3 regions of the Gordonia sp. NPDC127522 genome follow, and region 3 is predicted to be linked to each of the others. Evidence: predicted binding sites of a transcription regulator. Region 3 holds the regulator's gene; each other region holds the start of a gene.
The links. The regulator LexA, encoded in region 3, represses DNA repair genes until DNA is damaged. The targets are predictions, from matches to a motif close to CGAACANNTGTTCG.
Positions count from the first base shown of each region.

Region 1: the regulator LexA is predicted to act here: its motif matches at 2,654-2,667, upstream of ACFVHY_RS21220 (DUF222 domain-containing protein).
Region 2: the regulator LexA is predicted to act here: its motif matches at 2,796-2,809, upstream of ACFVHY_RS14475 (DUF222 domain-containing protein).

Region 1 is NZ_JBHXVK010000019.1:48,276-56,242, reverse strand. It holds gene ACFVHY_RS21235 (class II aldolase/adducin family protein) at 1-448, shown strand, start outside; gene ACFVHY_RS21230 (carbohydrate kinase family protein) at 445-1,398, shown strand; gene ACFVHY_RS21225 (SDR family NAD(P)-dependent oxidoreductase) at 1,448-2,365, shown strand; gene ACFVHY_RS21220 (DUF222 domain-containing protein) at 2,682-4,382, shown strand; gene tgt (tRNA guanosine(34) transglycosylase Tgt) at 4,396-5,664, opposite strand; gene ACFVHY_RS21210 (hypothetical protein) at 5,756-6,259, shown strand; gene ACFVHY_RS21205 (DUF1877 family protein) at 6,343-6,828, opposite strand; gene ACFVHY_RS21200 (SGNH/GDSL hydrolase family protein) at 6,892-7,785, opposite strand.
Region 2 is NZ_JBHXVK010000007.1:171,593-179,559, forward strand. It holds gene ACFVHY_RS14455 (lipase family protein) at 1-447, opposite strand, end outside; gene ACFVHY_RS14460 (DMT family transporter) at 538-1,425, opposite strand; gene ACFVHY_RS14465 (VOC family protein) at 1,513-1,932, opposite strand; gene ACFVHY_RS14470 (helix-turn-helix domain-containing protein) at 2,006-2,581, shown strand; gene ACFVHY_RS14475 (DUF222 domain-containing protein) at 2,836-4,494, shown strand; gene ACFVHY_RS14480 (EamA/RhaT family transporter) at 4,553-5,488, opposite strand; gene serS (serine--tRNA ligase) at 5,503-6,762, opposite strand; gene ACFVHY_RS14490 (ankyrin repeat domain-containing protein) at 6,829-7,254, opposite strand; gene ACFVHY_RS14495 (cation diffusion facilitator family transporter) at 7,335-7,967, shown strand, end outside.
Region 3 is NZ_JBHXVK010000003.1:284,634-292,600, forward strand. It holds gene ACFVHY_RS08870 (fructose-specific PTS transporter subunit EIIC) at 1-651, opposite strand, end outside; gene pfkB (1-phosphofructokinase) at 727-1,692, opposite strand; gene ACFVHY_RS08880 (DeoR/GlpR family DNA-binding transcription regulator) at 1,689-2,459, opposite strand; gene ACFVHY_RS08885 (phosphoenolpyruvate--protein phosphotransferase) at 2,609-4,318, shown strand; gene lexA (transcriptional repressor LexA) at 4,296-5,000, opposite strand; gene ACFVHY_RS08895 (LysM peptidoglycan-binding domain-containing protein) at 5,225-5,755, shown strand; gene nrdR (transcriptional regulator NrdR) at 5,855-6,355, shown strand; gene hrpA (ATP-dependent RNA helicase HrpA) at 6,329-7,967, opposite strand, start outside.

The DNA.
Region 1 (7,967 bases), on a different contig from region 3:
GTCGTCCGAGCTGGACCTGCACCTTCGCGTCTACGAGGGAACCGGCACACAGGCGGTCGTCCACACACACGCACCCTTCGGGACCGCGGTCGCCTGTGTCAGCGGACTGACCTCGTTGCCGGTGCTGCACTACCAGCAACTCGGCCTCGGCGGTGCCATCCCGGTCGCGCCGTACGCCACATTCGGGAGCCCGGAGCTCGCCGGGATCGTCGCCGACGCGCTGGTCGACACCCAGGTAGCGCTGATGGCGAACCACGGTTCGGTGGCACGCGGCTCCAGCCTGGCCCACGCGGTGGAGAACGCCCTGCTGCTGGAGTGGCTCGCGACCCTCTATCACCGGACCATCAGCATGGGCCGGCCTCGCGAACTCACCGAGGACCAACAGCAGTCCACCGTCGCCCAGGCGATCCGGCTGGACTACGGGACACCCAAGGAGAACCGGACGTGACACCCGCACCGCTGCTCGAACCGCCGACGATCGCAACCGTGGGCGTCCATGTGCTGGACATCCACGTCGTCGGGATCGAGTCCATCCCGGCGGGGTCCGACGGCGCGCTCGTCCAGTCCATCGGTTTCTCCGCCGCCGGCACCGCCGGCGGAACCGCGCTCGTCCTCGGCCGGCTGGGCGCCAAAGTCCGGACCCACGGAGCCATCGGCGACGACTCGATCGGGCGTTCGCTGACCGCACTGCTGGACGCCGAAGGCGTCGACACCGGCGGCCTGGTTCCGAAGCCGGGGGTCCAGACGTCGTCATCGGTCATACCCGTCCGACCCAACGGGGACCGTCCCGCGTGGCACTGCATCGGGGCGAACGCGCAGTTCACGCTCGACGACCTGGGTGCAGACGCGCTGACCGGGCTCGACCACCTGCACCTCGGTGGCCCGGAGTTCCTCGGCGGCGCCGTCGCCGCAGAGCTCCTCGGCCGGGCGCGCGACCGCGGGATCACGACGTCGGCCGATCTGCTGTCGGGTGGCGACCCCGGCCTTCTCGAGTGGATAGCCGACGCACTTCCCCACCTCGACTACCTGCTGCCCAACGACGACCAGATCCGGGGACTGACCGGAACCGACGACCTCACCGACGGCGCACGGGCGCTCCTGGACCGCGGTGTCGGTTGCGTCGCGCTCACCCGCGGCGCCGACGGCGCGCTGGTCGTGACCGGCGACGATGTGGTCGCGGTGCCGGCGTTCGAGGTGGACGTCGTGGACACCACCGGTTGCGGCGACTCGTTCTCCGCCGGGTTCTTGACCGGCCGACTGCGCGGGCTCGGTCTCGCCGACTCCGCCGAACTCGGTTGCGCGGTGGCCGCGCACGTCGCCCAGGGCATCGGGACCGGGGCGAACTCGTACGATCTCGCCGCTATCGAGTCCTTCCGGCAGGCCCGCGCCGCGGGCTGAGCGCATTCCGAGTCGGTTTGGTGAACCCCGCCTCGGGTAGGCGATCACCATGACAGACAACAAGGAAATCAGCGGCTCCACCGTCGTCATCGCCGGCGCGTCGAGCGGATTCGGACGCGGTGCCGCGGTGCGACTGGGAGAACTGGGCGCGAACGTGGTGGTCGCGGCGCGTCGAACCGCGGTGCTCGACGAGGTCGTCGCAGAGATCACCGGCAAGGGCGGATCGGCGCTGGCGGTGCCCACCGATGTCAGCGATCCGCGTGCCGTCGCCCATCTCGCGTCCGCCGCGCTCGAACGGTTCGGGTCGATCGACGTGTGGGTGAACAACGTCGGCGTCGGCGCGGTCGGGTACTTCTGGGACATCCCGATCGAGGACCACGCTCGCCTCGTCGACGTGAACCTGAAGGGCCTGATCTACGGCGCGCATGCGGCGCTGCGCGTCTTCCGGTCGCAGGGTCGCGGAACACTCATCAACGTGGGCTCGGTCGACAGCGAGGTACCCATCGCACTCCAGAACACTTACGCCGCAACGAAGGCGGCGGTTCGGAGCCTCGGGCACTCGATCAGCGAAGAGCTGCGCATGGCCGGCGACGACGCCATCAAGGTCGGCACCATCATGCCGTGGGCCGTGGACACACCGTGGTGGGTCCACGCCGCCAACTACACCGGACACGAACCGCGGATGTCCGCGATGGACGATCCGCAGATCGTGGTCGACGCGATCGTGGCAGCCTGCACGAACCCGAAGCTGGACCAGCCAGTCGGCTACAAGGCCAAGGCCGCCAACGCTTCTCATCACCTCATGCCCGGGATCACCGAGCGGTTCTCGGCGGCGACTGCGAAGTCCGAGACCGAGAAGGGAACACCGGTCGAGCCGCACGCGGGTGCGATCCACGACCCCAACCCGAACAGCACCGGGGTCGCCGGCGGTATCCGCGAACGGATGGTTGCCGAGGACTCGCGCTGACGCCTGTCGGCCGTCGCTCGTTGTGGTGCGCCGCCGCTCTCTGCTGGTCGAGCAGAGGAGCAGTGTCCCGCTTGTCGAGCAGCGCCGCAGAGTCCCGCTTGTCGAGCAGCGCCGCAGAGTCCCGCTGGTCGAGCAGCGCCGCAGAGTCCCGCTGGTCGAGCAGCGTCGACCGAGCGAAGCGAGGACGCCGCGCCCGTCGAGGCCACCGAGGCGACGCTTCACTCCTGTCGGTGCGGCGTGCTTCGATTGCCAGACAACCCGGGAGATCCCGAGATCAAACCCTTGACTCGAACATATATTCGAGTATTGTGGAGGTATGTCATCGGGGGCGGGGGCCGGATCCACATCGGTGGACCCATCGCAGGAGTCAGTCGAGCCGCGCTTTCGTCCCGACCATGAACTCTCCGCTTCTGAACTCGTCGAGGTCTTGAATCACTGCGCCGGCTTGGCGGCGGCGTCCGCTCATCGAATGATGGTCGTGGCCAGTCTCATTCACGACGAACGCGAGATGGACTACGCACAGCGGCGCGCCGAGACGCACAGCGGCGAACTCGACTCCATCGAAGCCTTCGAGCACCTGTCCGCACGAGTGGCCGCCGGCGAGAACCCCTACGAGCAGTTCGGGCCCAACGGCCTCGAACAGGCCATCGCCGAAGTCGGCGCCACCCTCACCGTGACACCGGCCGAGGCGAAAGACCTCATCGAAGCCGGCGACGCACTGCGCTACCGACTCTCCTTCACCGGACACGCACTCGCGTGCGGTCGAATCGACAAACGCCGCTTCCTCATCGCCCTCAAACGCACCGACCTCATCACCGACGACGAAGAGATGCAGACCGTCGACGCCCATCTCGCCGAAGCGATCTTCGCCCGCGCACCGATGTCGACGGCCCGGTTCACCGCCATGGTCGATTCCATCGTCGCCAAGTGGGCACCCGACGCGATCCGCCGACGAAAGGAGCGAGTCAAGTCCGACCGCAAGGTGACCATCACACCCGACCGCTTCACCCCCGGGCAGTCCCGGATCTCCGGAACCCTGCCCGCCGCTGATGCCGCCGAGTTCGACGCACGCCTGACGTCGATCGCCACCGCCGTCCACGCCGGTGACCCGCGGATGTTGGCCAATCGCCGAGTCGACGCCCTCAAAGCGCTCGCTCGCGGTGAAGCCGCCATCACGTGCCTATGCGACGACTGCCGACCTGCCGCAACCGAACCCGACACAGCACCAGACTCCGACGCCACGACAGTGGATACCGTCGAGCCGCCTGAACCGACTGCTGCGATGGTGGAGGCGGACACCATCGTCGACCCGTCAGCCGACGTCGTTGTCGACGACCCGGCCGAGCCGGACGCGTCGACGTCGTCATCGCCGGCGCCGCGCGCGACCTTTCACATCGTGGTGAACCTGTCGACCCTGATCGGTCTCGACGACGACCCTGCCTTCCTCGACCGCCACGGCATCATCGACGCCGACACCGCGCGAACACTCCTCGCCGAAGCCCGCCGCACCTACATCCAGCCCGCACCGACCCCCGACGCGCCACCGGTATCGCCTCCCGACGCGGGCAATTCGACAACGCGGTACACCCCGTCGAAGAAGCTGCAGGCCCTGGTGCGCGCCGGCGAACTGTGCTGCACCTTCCCCGGCTGCAACGCGCCGGTCTGGCAGATCGACCTCGACCACACCGAACCCTTCGACCACACCGACCCGCGTCGCGGCGGCCCGACCGATGCACGTAACCTCAAACCGCTGTGCCGGTTCCATCACCGCATCAAGACCTTCACCAGCTGGCAGGACCACCAAGACGAATTCCAGACCGCGTGGTTCACCACACCCACCGGACACATGTTCGTCGGCAACGCCTTCAGCGGACGCGACCTGTTCAACAAGCTCTTCCCCAGACGGTCACCCGATCACCCCGCCCGCGACAGACTCAACACGCAGCGCGACAACGACTTCCGACGCCACCAACGCGCCGAGAAGCGCTGGAACGACGCCAACCCACCGCCATTCTGAGCAATGGTCACGCCTACCGGGGACCTCCGTAGTAGCGCCGCAGGAACTCGTCCCGGTACTCGGTGTATGTGCCGTTCTCGATGGCCTGGCGGGCCCGGTCGACGAGCGTGACGATGAAGGACACGTTGTGCAGCGTCGCGAGAGTCGGACCGAGTCCTTCCTTCGCCTTGAACAGGTGGTGGAGGTAGGCCCGGCTGTACTGCGACGTGTAGTTCTCGACCTCGGGGTCGAGCGGCCGGAAGTCACTGCGATACTTGGCATTCGTGACGTTGTACCGGCCGTCGAGTGAGTAGATCGCACCGTTGCGGGCGACCCGGGTCGGCGACACGCAGTCGAAGGTGTCGACTCCGTTCTCGATGGCGGTGAAGATGTCGTCGGGTTCGCTGATCCCCAAGAGGTGTTTCGGGGAGTCCTCCGGGAGTTCGTCGTTGACCCAGCCGACGATCGTGCCGAGGTTGTCCTTCTCGAGTGCTCCGCCGATCCCGTACCCGCCGAAGCCCTTTCCGCCGGCAGCGCGGTCCGCCTCGCTCAAGGCGACGAGGTCACGAGCGGCCTTGCGCCGCAGATCCTCGTACTGGGCGCCCTGGATGACACCCCAGAGCGACTGTTGCGGCCGGTGTGCGCGTTCGACGCTCAACCGATTGTGTTCGGCGAGACAGCGGATCGCCCACAAGTGGGTGCGCTCGAGCGAATTCACCTGGTACTCGCGAGTGTTCATCAGGGTGGTCAGCTCGTCGAAGGCGAAAATGATGTCGGCGCCCAGCTGATGTTGGATCTGCATCGACACCTCCGGCGTGAACCGATGCGCCGAACCGTCGAGGTGCGACTTGAAGGTCACCCCGTCGTCGTCGACCCGCGAGAGCCGTTCTTTGCCGTTGGCGGTGAGGTCGTCGTCGGGGGTGCCGGTGGCCTCCATCGAGATGACCTTCTTGAACCCCGCACCCAGCGACATCACTTGGAAGCCGCCACTGTCGGTGTACGTGGGCCCCCGCCAGTTCATGAACGCGCCGAGCCCGCCGGCCGCGTCGATGATCTCCGGCCCCGGCTGCAGATACAGGTGGTAGGCGTTGGCGAGCACGGCCTGGGCGCCGAGGGCGGAGACCGATTCCGGGAGGACCGTCTTCACGGTGGCCTTGGTACCGACGGGGACGAACGCGGGGGTGTGGATCGGCCCGTGCGGTGTGGTGATCGTCCCCGTGCGCCCACGGGTGCCGGCGAGGGTGGTGCCGACGGCGTAGGTAGGGTCGGCGACTTCGGTTCCGGTACTGCTCACGTCCAGCATCTTCGCAGGTCGGGCGCGCCCATCCCAAACCGACGGCCGGCACCGGCCACCGGTGCGGTCGACGACACCGCATTCGCTACCGTGGTGAACCATGTCGCGCAGAACTCGTCCCACCGGTCCCACCACGAGCCGCTCTCGCCGACCGATCAGGGTCGCGGCGGCAACCCTGGGACTCGCGGCGGCGATGTCCACGATTCTGGCCTGCGGCGCGGAACAGGACGTGACCACCGCGTCGTCGACCACCCAGGCCGTCGCCGCGGAGTCGGGATCACCGTCCGCCGAACAGCCCGCCACCTCGCCGCCGGTGGTCCCCGGTCGCAAACCCGTGTCGACGACGACGTCGAGTGCGACCGCATCCGGCGACTCCGACACCACCTGCGGCACCATCCCGGGCCCCGACGGCGCGTTGCGTGTCATGATCCTCGCCGGCGACGTGTCCTGCGATTCGGCGCGGACCATCGCCACCCAGTACGGACCGAAGATCACCACCGGTCAGCAGCAGTCGGTGGCCGGTTGGACCTGCGCACCGTCTCAGCTCGAGGGCGTCCTCGCGGCCTGCCAGAAGGGCACTGCGGTCATCGGCTTCGCGCCGTAGTTCTTCTTTTGGGGCGTCAGTCGGGCAGCCGGGCCAAAGTGTTCGAGCCGGCTACGAACCCACCCGCGGCCGGCACGTCTGTCCTACACGAGCTCCAGCACCACGTGGTTGTCGAGATCGGCGGCCAGGCTGACGAAACCAGCCATGATCGCGTACTTTTCTCGCAGGTATTCGACAGCCCCATCGTCCCAATGGCGCATCATCGGCCACACCTCCTGCCGAGCGAGTTCTGCCGCGGTGGTGTCATCGAGCAACGTGTCGAAGGTGATGTGCGCGAGGATGTCCCGGGTGGCCACCACGTACTCGGGACTCATGTAGTTCGGGATACCTTCACCGAAGTCGATGTTGCCGGGCACCATTCCGTGCCCTCGGACCGGGTTCACCGGCATCGCCGATCGGTCGAACATCAGCTCGAGTGCCTGATACGCCTTGTCGATGTCGGTGGAGATGGTCGGGTCGGCTTCACGGAGGCTGCCGACGAAGTCGGCGATGTCCCGGGCCGAACCCATCGTGCTGATTTCGTGCATTTCATCGTCGCTGAGCCTGGTGTACGACCGAATGAGTCCCATGAGTACCCCCTACCGCCCATGGGGCAGTGCCTCCACACGGCGAGCAACCCGCACAACGGTCCCTCAGCGCAGTGCGGCCACGACCTGGTCAGCCATTGCCTTCTGGCCGCGCGCGTTGGCGTGCATCGCGGGCAAGCTGACCGCACCCAGCGTCGGCTCGACCCATCGCCGTTCGCCCGCGCAGGCGTCGTGGCCCGCGGAGACCTTGGTCATGTCGACGAAGGTCACGCGGGTGGCTGCGGCGGCGCGGCGCATGGCGTCGTTGAGGGCTTTGAAGACACGATGCAGGTATGCGGTGTCCCCGGGTGTCGTGAGCAACGACGCCGAGCAGAGCGCTGAACCCGTGGCCGGGAAGATCCGCGGATATCCGACGAGGACGACGCGTGCGCGCGGCGCTTCGCGGCCGACGAGGCGCAAGGCGTTCACGAGGTCGGGGTAGGTCGAGGACTCGATCTTGTCGACCAGCGAGGTACCGAACTCGTCGCGACATGGGGTCGCCGACAGCGGCGCGGACAGCCATGCCTGCTGGCAGGCCGAGGTCGAATGGCTGAACAGTCCGTTGTTGTTCGCGCCGATCGTGAGGGTGATCAAGCGGGTGTCCGGTCCGATCGCGCTGATCTGCGGTCCCTGCCACCGATACTGCGACTTGGTCAGGTCTTCGGTCGTCGCGCCCGCGCAACTGACATCGACGACCTCGGTACCGCGTCGTTTGGCAACGAGGCTGGAGTAGTTGATCGCCGAGTTCGAGCAGAAGGTCGCCGCACTCGTCGCCTGGGGGAACACCGATGCGCCCGCGCTGTAACTGTCACCCAGATTCACGTATGGGTACCCGTCCGCTGCCTGGGCTCCGCCGGCCGTGACGAGTCCGACGAGGAGAGCGACTACGGTGGACGCCGCGGTCAGCAGGGCTCGGATGCCGAGGCCTCGGCGGGGGCTGCGGCCATACGGCACGGACATACGGTGACTCCAGATCGTGGTACGCGTGTTACTGGTGTTGCAGGTGATACCAACACTACCGGGCAGACGGCCCGAGCTCGGTGCACACGTACCCTAGTTTCCAATCTGATACACATGTCAAGTTTCTATGACGCCGACGGCATGGGTCGTCCACGATCGCTCCGCTCGCTTGACCCTCACGC
Region 2 (7,967 bases), on a different contig from region 3:
GTCGATCGGCGCCTCGCTCGCGTTGCCGCCGCGCAGCGTGTACGACGGGTCGCACTGTGAGCCGAGCGCGTCGTAGAACGAGTGGTAGGACACGACGCGACGGGGCGCTCCGGCAGCCGCACCCGGCGGGGAGATGACGGTGGTGACCGTCGCCGCCGGACGGCCGAACTGGTTCGTCGTCCGGTACAGGATCTGGGTGGCCGAGATCGGGATACTGGTTCCGCGCCAACCCAACTCGACCTGACGCGTCCGCAGCGCTGCGCCTGGTGACCGCGATTCGTAACCCGCGGGCGGAACGTAGAACGGGTCCTGCGACGGCAACTGCGCCGGCGCTGCCGCGGGTACCGGAACGGGCGCCGCCGACACCGTGGGCGCGAGGACGGACAGGGACGTCGTCAGCCCGAGGATCGCGGTCAGCGTTCCGAGGCCGCGGGAGAGAAGCCGCATGGATCGTCATCATGCCCGATATGCGGCGTCTGCTGTGTCGTTCGGTTCCGACTCGGCACGAGACCTCGCCCGGATGTCACACCCGGGGCGTCAGCCAGTGGTGGTGTCCGGCACCGGATTCTCGCCGGCGCGCTCGACCGCCTCGACCACCGGCGACATCGCCACCACCACCGCGCCGGGCACGGCGGCGACGAAGGCGATCACGGCGACGGCGCCCCAACCGGCACGCGTGGTGTCGCCGAGCACCAGGATGCCGATGACACCGGGGACGACCGTCTCGCCGACGACCAGAGCGGCCGACGCCGCGCTGACCGACCCCTTCTGCAGGGCGACGGTGAACATGTAGAAACCACCCGGGCCACACAGGATGATCGCGTAGAGCGCCGGGTCGGTGAGCAGTTCACCGAGATCGAAGGGGTCGAGGCCGTCGAGGATGCGCACCGCGACCGCGAGGACCCCGAACAGCACGCCGGCGGACAGGCCCGCCAGTACCGCGACACGACTCTGCATCCGCGGCAGGATCGCGGCGCCGAGTCCCAGGATCGCTGCTCCCACGACGAGCACCGCCCAGTGCAGCCACCATTCGTGCTCGTGACCCTCGTCGCCGGCCGAGAAACCCAGCAGGACCAGCGAGACGACGACGACCGCGATCGCCGTCCAGTCGCGGACCGACAACCGCGCGTGCAGGAACAGCGTGGCGAGCACGACGGTCACGACGAGGTTCGCACTGACGATCGGTTGCGCCAGGAACAGCGGGATCATGCGGGCGGCGACCATGTTGCCCAGGAATCCGATGCCGTCGAGCGCCGTCCCCGCGAGGAACGACACCGTCAGCATCGCGGTGATCGTCGACCGCAGCGACGGCGCCTCCCCCGGCGCGCCGGCGTCCTCGACACTCTGCGCGCCACGCGCCTGCAACACCGACGCGGTGCCGTACGCCAGCGCCGCGAACACCGCCGCGAGGATCCCGATCAGCATGGTCGAACAGTAACCACCGCCGGGCGGTCGTGCGGGACGATGACGATCGTGCCCCGCACGTCGAGTGAATCCGGTCGGTGAGCGCGATCAGTTCGTCGACGCGTCGGCGACGTAGGCGTCGGCGAACTCACCGACCGCGGGGATCGGCTGGATGCAGTCGAGGAGTACGCCGTCGGGACCTTCGACGATGAAGTGCCGCTGACCGAAGTCCTCGTCGCGCAACCGGAGTACCGGACGGAGTCCGTGTTCGTCCGTGAGACGCCGGTAGAGCACGTCGACGTCGTCGACCTCGATGTTGACCAGCAGTCCGGTGGCGGGTCGGCGGTAGCCCTCGGGGATCGTCGGATGAGCCGCATCTACGAGGGCCAGTTCGAACGCGCCCGTGCGCATGCTGACGTACCAGTCCGCGGAGAAGGTGACCTCGAAGCCGAGAACCCGCTGGTAGAAGCCTGAGGCCGCGGCCACGTCGGTGGACATGAGGACCGGGTAGACGCTGGTGACATTCATGATGAAACTCCTTTACGTACGATGTGTTTGTATAACCGACTATACATACGCAGCGTACGTAAAGGAACCTTCCGTGCCGAGAGCCTCCGCCGCGGCCGCAGCCGAGACGGCCCGTGCCGTCCTCGCCGCCGCCACCCGCCAGTTCGCCGATCGTGGATTCTCCGACGTGTCCCTCGACGACGTCGCCGAAGCCGCGGGCGTCACCCGCGGCGCCGTCTATCACCACTTTCGCAACAAGGGCGCGCTGTTCGCGGCGGTGGCCGCGGCCTGCCACCAGCAGGTCGCCGATGCGGTCGTCGCGGCGGCCGAAGCCGCCGGCACCGACCCGGCGCGCCAACTGCGCGCGGGCTCACACGCCTTCGTCGATGCCATCACCAGCGGACCTGCCGTACGAATCCTGCTGATCGACGGCCCGGCCGTCGTCGGCTGGGAGGAATGGCGACGACTCGACGAAGTGGGGTCGGCCGCCCACCTGCGCGAAGCGCTGGAGGCGGCGGGGGTCGACGAAGAGTTGGTCGACGTCCTCACGATGCTGTTGTCAGGAGCGATGAACGAGGCCGCCCTCTGGCTGGCCCGCCACCCCGAAGACGACACCGCCCGCGAACGGACACACCGAGCGCTGGATCGGCTACTCGACGCGATCATGTGAACGAACTCTGTTGTGACACAGCAATATCAATTCAAGCACAGAGCATCGACGCACGTTCCGTGAGCCACGGACAGGACCGCCGGGCGGGACTCCAGGATCGGTGGGCCGGCAGTCCCACGCGCCCATACCACACGGCACCGACAAGTTGTCGCCGACGAATACCGTTGCACAACAGTAATTTTCGGGTTGCGAGATGCCGGCTGTGCTGTACACTCGAACGTACATTCGCAGCAACGGTTCTCGGGGGGGTGGCCATGTCTGACGGATCAGCGACGCCGCAGCCGCGTGCCGTCGAGTTGATTGCCGACCTCCACCGCATCGTGGACGAGTTGCAGACGGTCGACCTGGGGTCGTGCACCGATGCCGAGTTGGCCGAAGTGGCAGCCGACACCGAGAAAGCGATCGCACGGTTGACCGTCGCCGGTGACCGGCAGATCGATCAGGTCGAGGCCCGCGACCTGCCCCGCAAGGCAGGCTGCCGAACACTCATGCAGTACATGACCCACCGGCTACGCGTCTCCAACCCGATGCGGCGTCGTAAGCAGATGGACGCCACCGCCACCCGCACCAGCCTCGGCGGCGACATCCTGGAACCCGAACATCCTTGCCTGGCAGAAGCTTTCGCTGCGGGAGCGGTCGGCACCGCGCACGTGCAGGCCGCCCTCGATGTCCTCGACCAGATCCCGCATGCTGTCGAACACGATGTGAAAGTCGCCGCCGAGCGACAGATGGCCGAAATCGCCGAAGCACACACCCCCGCCGAGATCACCCAACTCGGCGCGCGGCTGCTCGCCCACCTCGATCCCGACGGCACACTGTCCGACGACACCGACCAGAAACGACGCCGCGGCCTGTGGATCGGCCGGCAACGCGCCGATGGCACCGCCAAAATCTCCGGCACCCTGACACCCGCACTCGCCGCCCGGCTGACGATGATGTTCGCCGTGTGGGGCAAACCCGGACTCAACAACCCCGACGACCCCAACTCACCGTCCGGACCGGCCGGCACCGCCGACCCCGACGCCCTCACCGCCGCAGCCGACCGCGACGGCCGCACCCTCGCCCAGACGAACCACGACGCCCTCGACGCCGCACTCGCCGCAGGCTTCGCCGACGGAACACTCGGGACCTCGCACCGCGGCCTACCCGTCCAACTGATCATCAAAGCCGACCTCGGCGACCTGGTCCGTGAAGCCGGACTCGCGACCACCGCCACCGGCACCCTGCTACCCATCCGGGACTTGATCGCGATGGCCGGCGACGTCCAGCCATGGTTGGCGATCTTCAAAGACGCCACCACCGTGCCGCTGTACTTCGGGCGGGGCAAACGTCTGGCCACCCGCGAACAACGACTCGTCTCCTTCGCCCGCCCCGACGGGGAAGTATGTTCGGCACCCGGCTGCGACCAGCCCGCCACCCACGTCGACATGCATCACGCCCAGAAAGACTGGGCCAAGGGTGGTCTCACCGACATCAACGACCTCGCACCGGCCTGTCCGCGTCACAACCGCATGGTCGGCGACGCACCCGGGCAGTACACCACCCGCATCGAACGGTCCGGACCCGACGAAGGCCGCTGCGTCTGGCGACTCAACGCCGAACCCGGCGCCCCACCCAATCCCGAACACCTCAACCGCCGACCCGACATACCCCGGCGGTTCGCACAACATCTGAACACCGTGCGCGACGAGATCCACGGACCCCCAGCCAGGTCCGGGGACCAAGCACGCCCGAACTCGTCGCGCCCGAACCGGTCGCGCGCCGACGCCGTCGGCTACGGCGACAGCGGCCGGCGGCTCGAACTCGCCTACCGACGACTCGTCGACCCACCGGCACCGCTGGAGCACCTCACCACCAAACCCCTGCCCCCAGTCGAAACAGAACTCGCACGCATACTCACCGACCACCGGTGACGGGCCGACCTACTCATCAAGCAGGTGAGCCGCATTCGGCGCGTACCCGGTCAGCTCCTCACCGGCGCTCGACCTCGCGCGGCGGATGGCCGTACCCGCGAGGCGCATTCGTCGCGTCGGCCGTTTCGACCGCGGTGACGGCACCCGACGACGCCAGTACGACGCCGCCGAGAACTGCGCCGAGGAAGGCCACGATCGCGACCGGACCCCATCCGGCACGCGTGACGTCGCCGAGGAACGCGATGCCGACCGCCCCGGGCAGAACCGTCTGACCGACGACCAGCGCGGCGGCCGCGCCGTTGACCGAGCCGGTCTGCAGCGCCACCGTGAACAGGTAGAAACCGCCGATCCCGCTGAGCAGCAACGCGTACAGTGCGGGGTCGGTGAACAACACCGACAGATCGAGGGGGTCGAGACCGTCCAGGATGCGAGAGGCCACCGCCATCACACCGAAGACGGCCCCGGCGATGAGACCGGTCACCGCCGCGATGTGCTGACGCAAGCGGCGCATCACGATGACGCCCAACGCGATCAGCGCCGGTCCGGCAACGAGTACCGCCCAGTGCATCCACGCCTCGTGCTCCACGCCTTCGCGACCCGCCGAGAGCGCGAGCAGCACCAACGACAGCACGATCACCGCCCCGGAGATCCAATCCCGCAGCGTTAGGCCGACTTTCAGGACCACCATCGCCAGCAGCGCGGTGGCCACGAGCCGTGCGGAGATGATCGTCTGCGACAAGAAGAGCGGGATCAGCCGTGCCGACGCGATGGTCGCGACGAAACCGATGATGTCGAAGACGAATCCGACGAGGAACGGCACCGTGAGCATGGTGGCCGCCGTGGAGCGCAACGACGGATGCGCGGCGGCGGACCGACGGCGCTCCTCACGGATCGCCGCTCGCTGCGCGACCTGCTCGGCGCCCAGCGCCTGCAGCACCGCGGCGGCGGCGAACGCCAGCGAACCGATCACCGCGATGACGATGCCGGCGGTCATGACAGGAGCTCAGCTCAACGCGGGGTGAGCACGTCGGTGCCCACGAACTTCGCGAGTTCGGCGGGCAGCCGGACCGAACCGTCGGGTTGCTGATGGTTCTCGAGGATCGCGACCAGCCAGCGGGTGGTCGCCAGCGTTCCGTTGAGCGTCGCGGCGGTCTGCGGTTTGCCGTTCTCGTCGCGGTAGCGGATCGAGAGGCGTCGTGCTTGGAACGTGGTGCAGTTCGACGTCGAGGTCAGCTCGCGGTAGGTGCCCTGCGTCGGCACCCAGGCCTCGCAGTCGTACTTCCGCGAGGCCGACGAGCCGAGGTCGCCGCCGGCGACATCGATCACGCGGTACGGCACGTCGATGGCGGCGAGCATGTCCTTCTCCCAGCCCAGCAGGCGCTGGTGCTCGGCCTCGGCGTCCTCGGGCCGGCAGTAGACGAAGCCCTCGACCTTGTCGAACTGGTGGACGCGGATGATGCCGCGGGTGTCCTTGCCGTAGCTGCCGGCCTCGCGTCGGAAACAGGTCGACCAGCCGGCGTAGCGCTTCGGACCGTCGGACAGGTCGAGGATCTCGTCCATGTGGTACCCCGCGAGCGGCACCTCCGACGTGCCGACCAGGTACAGATCGTCGTCCTTGTCGAGGTGGTAGACCTCGTCGGCATGGGCGCCGAGGAACCCGGTTCCCTCCATGACCTCCGGCCGGACGAGCACCGGCGGGATCATCAGGGTGAACCCGTTCGCGGTGGCCTTCGCCGCGGCCATGTTCAGCAGTGCGAGCTGGAGCTGCGCGCCCTGGCCGGTGAGGAAGTAGAACCTCGACCCCGACACCTTGGCGCCGCGCTCCATGTCGAGCAGTCCGAGCGACTCACCGAGTTCGAGGTGGTCCTTCGGGTTCTGGATGTCGCGGGGCTCGCCGACGTGCTCGAGGACCACGTAGTCGTCCTCACCGCCGGCGGGCGCCCCATCGGCCACGATGTTGGAGATGGCCCGATGGGCCTTCGCCGCGGCCGCATCGGCCTCGGACTGGCGCGCCACCGCGGCCTTGACCTGCTCGGCGAGCTCCTTGCCCTTGGCCAGCAGCGCTTGCTTGTCGTCGCCCTGAGCCTTCCCGACCTGCTTGCCGAGAGCTTTCTGCTCGGATCGCAACGCGTCCGCCTCGACGATTGCCGCCCGGCGCTCGGCGTCGGCGGCGAGCAGCGCGTCCACCAGGCCCGGGTCCTCACCGCGGGAGCGCTGTGAGGTGCGGACGAGGTCGGGGTTGTCGCGAACAGTCTTCAGGTCGATCACGACTTCAAACCCTACTTGAGAGCGCGATGCGAACCCGATCACGCCGTCGCGGTCCCCGGGGAGGTCTCAGCTCCACAGCCGCCGCAGGTCCTCACGGCCGAACATCGCTGCCGCGGCATCCGCGGCCGGAGTTCCCACGTGCGGGTCCGCCCCGGCGTCGACGAGCGCCCGCACCACATCGTCGAAACCCTTGAACACCGCGCCTGCCAACGGCGTCTGCCCCTTGTCGTTGGCGAGGTCGGCGTCGGCGCCGCGGTCGAGGAGGGCCGACACCGTCGACGTGTGGCCGTGGTAGGCCGCGAGCATGAGGAGCGAGTCACCGGACTGGTTGCGCAGATCGGCCGGGACGCCGGCGTCGAGGTAACCGGCGAGCGTGTCGGTGGCACCGGACCGCGCCATGTCGAAGAGTCGGGTGGCCAGTTCGACGACCTCGGGGCCCGGGGCGTCGATGCCGGGCCCGGCCTCGAATGGATCGTCGGAATGGGCTGTCACGCCCGCGAGTGTATGCGCGGCCGACACTCCCTCGATCTGGGTGAAGCCGCGGCACCGCATCGTGTGGGAGACTCGGCGCAGTGACTCCACCCGACGCGCAGCACGAATCCGGCGGACCCGGCGAGAGTTTCCTGACGGTCGTCATCGCGTTCGTGTCGAACCTCGTGATCGCCGTCGCCAAGACCGGCGCCGCGATGATCACCGGCTCCGCGTCGCTCGTCGCCGAAGCGGCCCACTCGTGGGCCGACACCGGGAACGAGATCCTGCTGCTGATCGCGGAACGACGTGCGCATCGGCCCCGGGATGCCCGTCATCCACAGGGCTACGGACGCGAGGCGTACATCTGGTCGATGTTCGCGGCGTTCGGATTGTTCGCGGTCGGAGCCGCGGTGTCGGTGCAGCACGGCATCACCGAACTGCTGTCACCCGAGCCGGCGACGGATTACGGCATCGCCTATGCGGTCCTGGCGATCGCCGCGGTACTCGAGGGCATCTCGTTCGTGCGGTCGTATCAACAGGCGAAGCGCGGCGCGGTCAAGCGTCGGATCGGTCTGCTACGGCAGGTCTTCGGCACCTCCGACCCGACTCTGCGTGCCGTCTTCGCCGAGGACGCTGCCGCGCTCATCGGTCTGGCCATCGCCTTCGTCGGAGTGTTCCTGCACCAGGTCACCGGTTCGGCCACCTACGACGCGATCGGGTCGATCCTGGTGGGC
Region 3 (7,967 bases):
CAGGGCGTCGGCCGCCATGTAGGTGTGGGCGATGCCGGTCGGGCATGCGGTGATCGCGACGATGCGCGGCGTGGCCGGTCCCGGGTCCGGGGTCCGGTCAGAGTCCGGGTGGGCCGGCGCACCTTCGGATTTCGTGGTCGACGGGGCAGGCGTCGACGGAGTGGCGGTCGGCGCGGCTGTGCTCGCGGCCGGCGGCGCGGGGTCGATGGCCTCGTTGACCAATTCGATGACCCGCTCCTCGTTCTCGGCCGCGCGGAGCGAGGCCACGAAGTCGGGCCGGACGAGTGAGCGGGCCAGCGAGCTGAGGAGCTTCATGTGCGCACTGGCACCCCCCTCGGGGGCGGCGATGAGAAAGACCAGGTCGGCCGGCCCGTCCGGTGCGCCGAAGTCGACCGTGCGGGACAGCCGCGCCATGGCGAGGCTGGCTGCGGTCACCGACGCGGTACGGGCGTGCGGGATGGCGATGCCGCCGGGAAGTCCGGTGGCGGACTTGGCTTCTCGGTCCAGTGCGGCCCGCGCGAGGTCGGCGGGATCGGTGGTCCGGCCGGCCGCGGCGAGGGCGTCGGCGAGCGTGGTGATGACGGCGGCGGGATCGCCGCCGGCGTCGACGTCGAGACTCACCGTCTGCGCGGTGATGATCTGCTCGGTCATGGGATGTCCTTCGGTGGAAAGGGTGGGGGTCGGTGCTGGATGGGGTCGGTGCGGGGACCCGCCCCGACGGTGCCGTCAGGTCATGCGCGCGGCTCCCGACAGTTCGGTCACCCGCACGCCGGGGAGGTCGAGGTGGTCGGGCGTGGGGGCCTGGGTGCCGGCGAGCGATGCGGCCGCCGCGCCGTACGCCACGGCCGACCGGAGGCATTCGGCGGGCGAGGCCCCGGTGCTCTGCGCGATGAGGTAGCCGGCCAGTGACGAGTCGCCGGCGCCGACGGTGCTGCGCGGGACGATCGGCGGCGGGGTCGCCGACCATACGCCGGATGCGGTGACCAACACGGCCCCGGCGGCGCCGAGGGTGGCGAGGACGTTGCCCCCGATCTGCTCGGCGATGGTCGCAGCGGCGTCGATGACCGGTCCGAGATCGTTGCGCGCGAGCGCTTCTCGGAGCTGACCGGGGTCGGCGCCGGTCAGTTCGGCGAGCTCGTCCTCGTTGGGCTTGATCAGGTCGACGCGACCGGTGACGCTGGCACGTAGGGGAGCGCCCGAGGTGTCCACCGCGACCCGGCAGCCGGCGAGGACGAGGTCGTCGGCGATCGAGCGGTACCAGTCGTCGGGGACGCCGGGAGGCAGCGACCCGCAGAGGGTGACCCACTGCGCGGAGCCGGCGTGCTCGCGGATCAGCCCGACGAGCGCCTCGCGATCCGGGCCCGTCAGGGCAACGCCGGGTGCGTTGATCTTGGTGGTCGTCCCGTCGGATTCGGCGATGGTGATGTTGGACCGGACCTCGCCGTCGACCGGCACGGCGTCGTAGGGGAGTGCGAGGTCGTCGAGTGCGGCCCGCAGCGGGTCGCCCGGCCGCGCCGGGAGCAGTGCGCGGGTGGTCAGGCCGGCGGCCGCGACGACCCGGGCCACGTTGACGCCCTTGCCGCCCGGCTCGGTGCGGACCACGCCGGCGCGCTGCACCTCGCCGCGGGCGAGCGGTGCGCCGAGTTCGAGGGTGCGGTCGAGACTCGGGTTGGCGGTGACGGTGACGATCATGCGATCACGACCTCGACGCCACGCGCGGACAGGGCCGCCGAATAGGCCGGGTCGATCCCGGAGTCGGTGATGAGGACGTCGACGTCGTCGAGTCCGGCGAAGGAGGTGAGGTCCTCGCGGTCCATCTTCGAGCTGTCGGCGAGGACCACGACCCGTTGCGCGGCCGCGACCATCGCCGCCTTGACCGCGGCCTCGTCGGGGTCGGGTGTCGACAACCCGTGGGTCTCGCTCAGACCGTTCGTCCCGATGAAGGCGGTGGTCACGCGCAGTCGGCGAAGCGCGTCCACGGTCTCGACGCCCACGGTCGCCTGGGTGAGACCGCGTACGCGTCCGCCGAGGGCATGGAGACCGTCGGGATGGGTGCCCGCGAGCAGGCCGGCGATGGGCAGGCTGTTGGTGAACAGGGTGAGCCTCCGATCGGGAGCGGTCGCCTCGGCCGCGCGGTACGTGGTGGTGCCGGCGTCGAAGAGCACGGAACCGCCGTCGGGCGGCAGGAATCGGATGGCCGCCCGGCCGATCGCGGTCTTCTGCTCGATCTGGCTCGACTCCCGTTCGTCGATCCCGAGCTCGCCGAGGGTGCGCATGATCTCGGCGCGCACGGCGCCGCCGTGGACCCGCTGGAGATGTCCGGCGCGTTCCAGTACCGCGAGATCGCGTCGGACGGTCTCGCTGGTGACGTCGAATTTCTCGGCGAGCGCGGCCACGGATGCCCGCCCCGCGAGGCGCACCTCGTCGACGATCGCCTGTTGTCTCTCCTCGGCGTACACACCGCTCCGATCTCCGGTTTCGACCACCCCGCTTGTTGAGGCGTGTGGGATTGGATGTTGTAGTAATTGTGTTTACGCCTGTTTGTGTTGACAAGTCAAGCACTTTTTGTAACGGTGGTCACATCGATAGTCGAGTGAGAGGCAAGACGATGGCGCAGATCCTGACGGGAACCCCGGTGGTCGGCGGGTTGGCCCACGGTCCCGCGCTGTGGCCGGGCGAGCGGCCCGACCACTCGCCGGAGAAGCTCGGCGTCGGTGTGGAGATCGCCGAGGAACGGCGCGCCGACGAGGTCACGCGCTTCGCCACCGCGGCCGGCGCCGTCGCCGCGCGGCTGCGCACGCGCGCGTCGCAGAACACCGGGGTGACGGCCGAGGTGCTCGCCGCGACGGCGGGCCTGGCCGAGGACCGCGGCTGGATCGGTGCAGCGACCGCGCTCATCGGCAAGGGCGCCCCCGCCGAGGCCGCCGCCGTCGCGGCCACCGAACAGTTCGCGGCGGTGTTCACCAAACTCGGCGGACTGATGGCCGAGCGGGTCACCGATCTCAACGACGTGCGCGACCGGGTCCTCGCCGAACTGCTCGGCCTACCCGAACCCGGTGTGCCCACTCCGGAGGTGCCGTCGGTCCTGCTCGCCGACGACCTCGCGCCGGCCGACACCGCGGGCCTCGACCCCACGAGCACCATCGCCCTCGTCACCCGCCTCGGCGGACCGACCAGTCACACCGCGATCATCGCGCGCCAGTTGGGGATCCCGTGCGTGGTGGCGGTGGCCGATCTGGACGAGATCGAGCCCGGCACAACCGTTCTCGTCGACGGCAGCGCCGGGCGGATCGAGGTGGAGCCCGATGCGGAGGCGGCCCGGGCGCGTGTCGACGAGGATCGGCGCCATGCCGCACTCGTCGCCGGCTGGGCCGGCCCGGGGCAGACCGCCGACGGGGTGGCCGTGGCGGTGCTCGCCAACGTCGCCGACGGGTCGTCGGCACGCGCCGCGGCCGGGTACCCCGTCGAGGGCGTCGGGCTCTTCCGCACCGAACTCGCGTTCCTCGAGCGTGCCGACGAGCCGTCGGTGGACGAGCAGGCCGCGATCTACCGGGAGGTGCTCGATGCGTTCGACGGGCAGAAGGTGGTCATCCGCACCCTCGACGCCGGGTCCGACAAACCGCTCCGGTTCGTGACCCATCCCGACGAATCGAACCCAGCGCTCGGCGTGCGGGGCGATCGGATCGCGCTGGCGCACCCCGAGATCCGCGCGCATCAGCTCGACGCGATCGCGCAGGCCGCGTCGGGGTCGGCCGTCGCGCCGTGGGTCATGGCGCCGATGATCGCCTCGCCGGCGGAGGCGCGCACCTTCGCCGCCGAGGTCCGCGGCCGTGGTCTGGTCGCCGGCGTGATGATCGAGGTGCCCGCGGCGGCGATCCTGGCCGAAGCCGTCCTCGCCGAGGTGGACTTCGTGTCCATCGGCACCAACGATCTGACCCAGTACACGATGGCGGCCGACCGGATGTCGGCCGATCTCGCCGGACTGACCGACCCGTGGCAACCGGCCGTGTTGAGCCTCATCGCGGGTGTCGCGGCGGCGGGCGCACGTCAGGGAAAGCCGGCCGGGGTGTGCGGCGAGGCCGCCGCCGATCCGAACCTCGCCTGCGTGCTCGTCGGTCTCGGGGTCACCTCGCTGTCCAGCGCGCCTGCTGCTGCCGCGGCCGTGGGGGCCCGGCTCGGTGAGGTGTCCGCGCCGGACTGCCGGGCCGCCGCCGAGGCAGCCCTGGCCACCTCGGATCCCGCCGCGGCGCGCGAGGCTGCCGCGGCGGTGCTCGACGGTTCGGTCGGTGGAGAGGTCAGACTCGCCGCATCACGGTGACGACCTTGCCCAGGATGACGGCATCGTTGCCCGGGATCGGATCGAACAGTTCGTTGTGCGGCATGAGCCAGACGTTGGGGCCCTGACGCTTGAAGGTCTTCACGGTGGCCTCGCCGTCGATCATGGCCGCGACGATGTCGCCGTTGTCGGCGACGTTCTGCTGCCGGACCACGACCCAGTCGCCGTCGCAGATCGCGGCGTCGATCATCGACTCGCCGACGACGCGCAACAGGAAGAGCGATCCCTCGCCGACCAGCTCACGGGGCAGCGGGAAGACGTCCTCGACGGCCTCCTCGGCCAGGATCGGACCGCCGGCCGCGATACGGCCGAGCACCGGCACGAAGGTCGGCTCGGGCAGCTGGCCGGCCGACGGGGTGTCCGGCGACGGGGTGTCACTCGGGGCGATGTTGACCGCACGGGGACGGTTCGCGTCACGCTTGAGCAGCCCCTTGCGTTCCAGCGTCCGCAACTGATGGGCCACCGACGACGTCGAGGCCAGGCCGACCTCGTCGCCGATCTCCCGGATGCTCGGCGGATAACCGCGCTCGCGCACCGAGCGGCGGATCACCTCCAGGACCCCGGCCTGTCGCGGGGTGAGTGAGGCCTCGGCGGCGGCGGCGTCGAACGGGGCCTCGTCGTCGGCGCCCCGCGCTCGGCCGCGCCTATCGCCGGTGTCACTCATGTTCGGTTCCTCTCGTCTTCGGAACGTGCTGGTAGATGGCTTGCGCCGGGTCCGAGCCTAGCGGAGTGCGACCGGCACCTCAAACATTTGTTCGATGTGTCGCGAGACTTTGTCGGGACGCCGTGCTACAAATTCGAACATCAGTGCATCGAACATCTGATCGATGTTCGAACACCGACCGCCACACCCGCACGATCCCAGACACTCGAACACCGGAGGGCACCATGCGCACCGCCACTCTCGTCGCTCCCGTCCGCACCGACCGTCCCGACGCCGTCCGGCCCCCCGCCGATCGGGTCCGGACCCGCGCCCCGCTGTCCGACGGCGGCCGCCCGGTCGACAACCGGCCGGCCGGCACCCGGCCGCGGGGTGCGTCGCCGGTGGCCCCGCGGGTGGCCGGCACCCACTGTGGCTCTCCGGTCGGGGTGCGCGCGCGTGGCCCGGTCGGGCCCGACGCGGCGGTGTTCCGTCGTCGTCGCCGCGCCGCGGTCGCCGTCCTCGCCGGCGTCGGGCTGGCATTCGTCGTCTGGGTGTTCGGTGTCGTCGGCCAGAACTACTCGGACTCGCTGACCCCGTCCGCCGTGAGTTCCGAGGTCGTCCACGTGCGCTCGGGGGACTCGCTCAGCTCGATCGCCGGGCGGGTGGCACCCGAGATGCCGCGCGAGGTCGTGATCGACGAGATCGTCGCGATGAACGATCTGGGCTCGAGCGCGCTGCAGGTGGGCCAGCCCCTGCTCACCCCCCGGTACCGCTGAGGCCGGGCGGTATCCTCGATGTCACAGGGGCCGGCCGACAAGCGGCGGGGCGCACGCTTCGGGTGCGTTCCAGCGTCCCGCGACCTGCGTGAGGACACAATGCGCTGCCCCTTCTGCAAGAACGACGACACCAAGGTCATCGACTCGCGTGTCGCAGATGAAGGGCAGGCCATCCGCCGCCGTCGCTCCTGTGTGGAGTGCGGTCGCCGGTTCTCGACCGTGGAGAGCGCCGTGCTCGCGGTGGTCAAACGCAACGGCGTGACCGAACCGTTCAGCCGGGAGAAGGTCATGCGCGGCGTGCGGCGAGCCTGTCAGGGCCGCCACGTCGCCGAGGACGCGCTCGCGCAACTCGCCCAGCAGGTCGAGGACACCGTGCGCGCCAGTGGATCGGCCGAGATCCCCAGCAACGAGGTCGGACTCGCCATCCTGGGCCCGCTCCGCGATCTCGACGAGGTGGCGTATCTTCGCTTCGCCTCGGTGTACCGGTCGTTCGACTCGGTGGAGGACTTCCAGCGCGAGATCGACGACCTGAAGGCGGCCTCGGGTTCCGGGAGCGCGCTCGCCGAACCCGTGTCAGCCGAGTCGGTCCAGAGCTCGTAGGACCCGTTTCTCCGACACCGGGAACGCGGTACCGAGACGCTGGGCGAACAGCCCCACGCGCAACTCCTCGACGAGCCACTGCGCCTCGTCGTCGACCACCGCCCGCCGGTGCTCGGGTACCTGTTCGAGGCGCTGGGCCCACCGTTCGACGACGCGATCGACGGCGGCCACCCCGGCCTTATCGCGTGCTGCGGACGCGGGTAGTGCCTCCAGACGTGCGTGCGCGCCGTCGAGATAGCGCGGCAGATTCTCCAGGTGGCGTCGCGCGGTGGCCGCCACGAATCCGTCGAACACGAGGTGGGCGACCTGTTCGGCGACGTCGTCGGCAGCCAGCGAACCGGCGTGCCGGTCGATCGCCGCCCGCAGCGGGGCCATCCGTTTGAGGGCCGCGACGGCCAGCGAGAAGTAGTCCGGTGCGGCCGCGGCGACCCGTGGCCGGATCCGTTCGAGCAGCGCCGAGAAGGACTGTGGTGAGCGAACCGCGGCGAGTTCTGCGTCGTCGATGTCGGCGACGGTGTCCCGGATGGCCCGTCGGGTGCAGTCGGCGAGCAGTGCCTCGGTGGTCGAGTACGGGCTCTGGCTCAGGGCGAGTCGTTCGACCGGACTCAGCGAGCCGGCGATCCGCTTGTGCAGCGGAGGTATCGCGAGGTCGAGGAGGGCGACGATCCCGCGTCGCCCGAGGCGGTCTCGTGTCTCGGGGCTCGCCGCATCGACGACGACGACGCCCCGCGCGTGGCCCTTCGCATCGGAGACCACGTCGATCGTCGGGTACCGGGTCAGCCGCTGCCCCGCGACATCAACCATGGTCTGCTCGGCGAGCGAGCCGATCCCGTCGGCGGTCCAGGTCCGATACAGGGTGCGCGCCACCGTCTTCGGCGCCGCGGGCGTTCCGGTCTGCTGGAGTTCGGGCAACGAGTCGGCGCGGGCGACGATCCGTCCGGAGTCGTCGGCCACCGCGAAATGCATGCGCAGGTGCGGCGGTATCCGGTCGGTGTCGAAATCGGCTGCGGTCACCCGCATCCCGGTGATCGCCGAGAGCTCGCGCGCCAGCCCGGTGGTGAGCGGCTCCGTGCGCGGGGTGAGCCGGCCGAGTGCGAGTTCGGCGAACCGCTGCGCGGGTGACATGCTCTTGCGCAGCTGTTTCGGCAGCGACTTGACCAGTGCGGTGGCCAGTTCGGCGCGCATGCCCGGGACCGACCAGTCGAAGCCGGCCGGTCGGACATGGGGGAGCAGTGCCTGCGGGATCACGACGGTGACGCCGTCGTCGGGTGCGCCCGGTTCGAACCGGTAGCGCAGTTCGAGTCGGGTGTCGCCCTGCTGCCAGGCGCCGGGATAGTCCGTCGGCGCGACGTCGGTGCCTCCGGTGACGTCCTCGGGACGCAGATCCAGCAGATCGGGTTCGGCCCGGCGGGCCTTCTTCCACCAGGCGTCGAAGTGCCGGGCGGAGGTGACGTCGGCCGGTAGCCGCTGATCGTAGAACTCGAGGAGCTGGTCCTCGGTGATCACCAGACCCCGGGTGCGCGTGCGGTTCTCGACGTCCGAGGCGGCCTCGAGAAGCTTGCGATTGCGGTCGAAGAAGGCGTGCTGCGTCCGCCAATCGCCCTCGACGAGA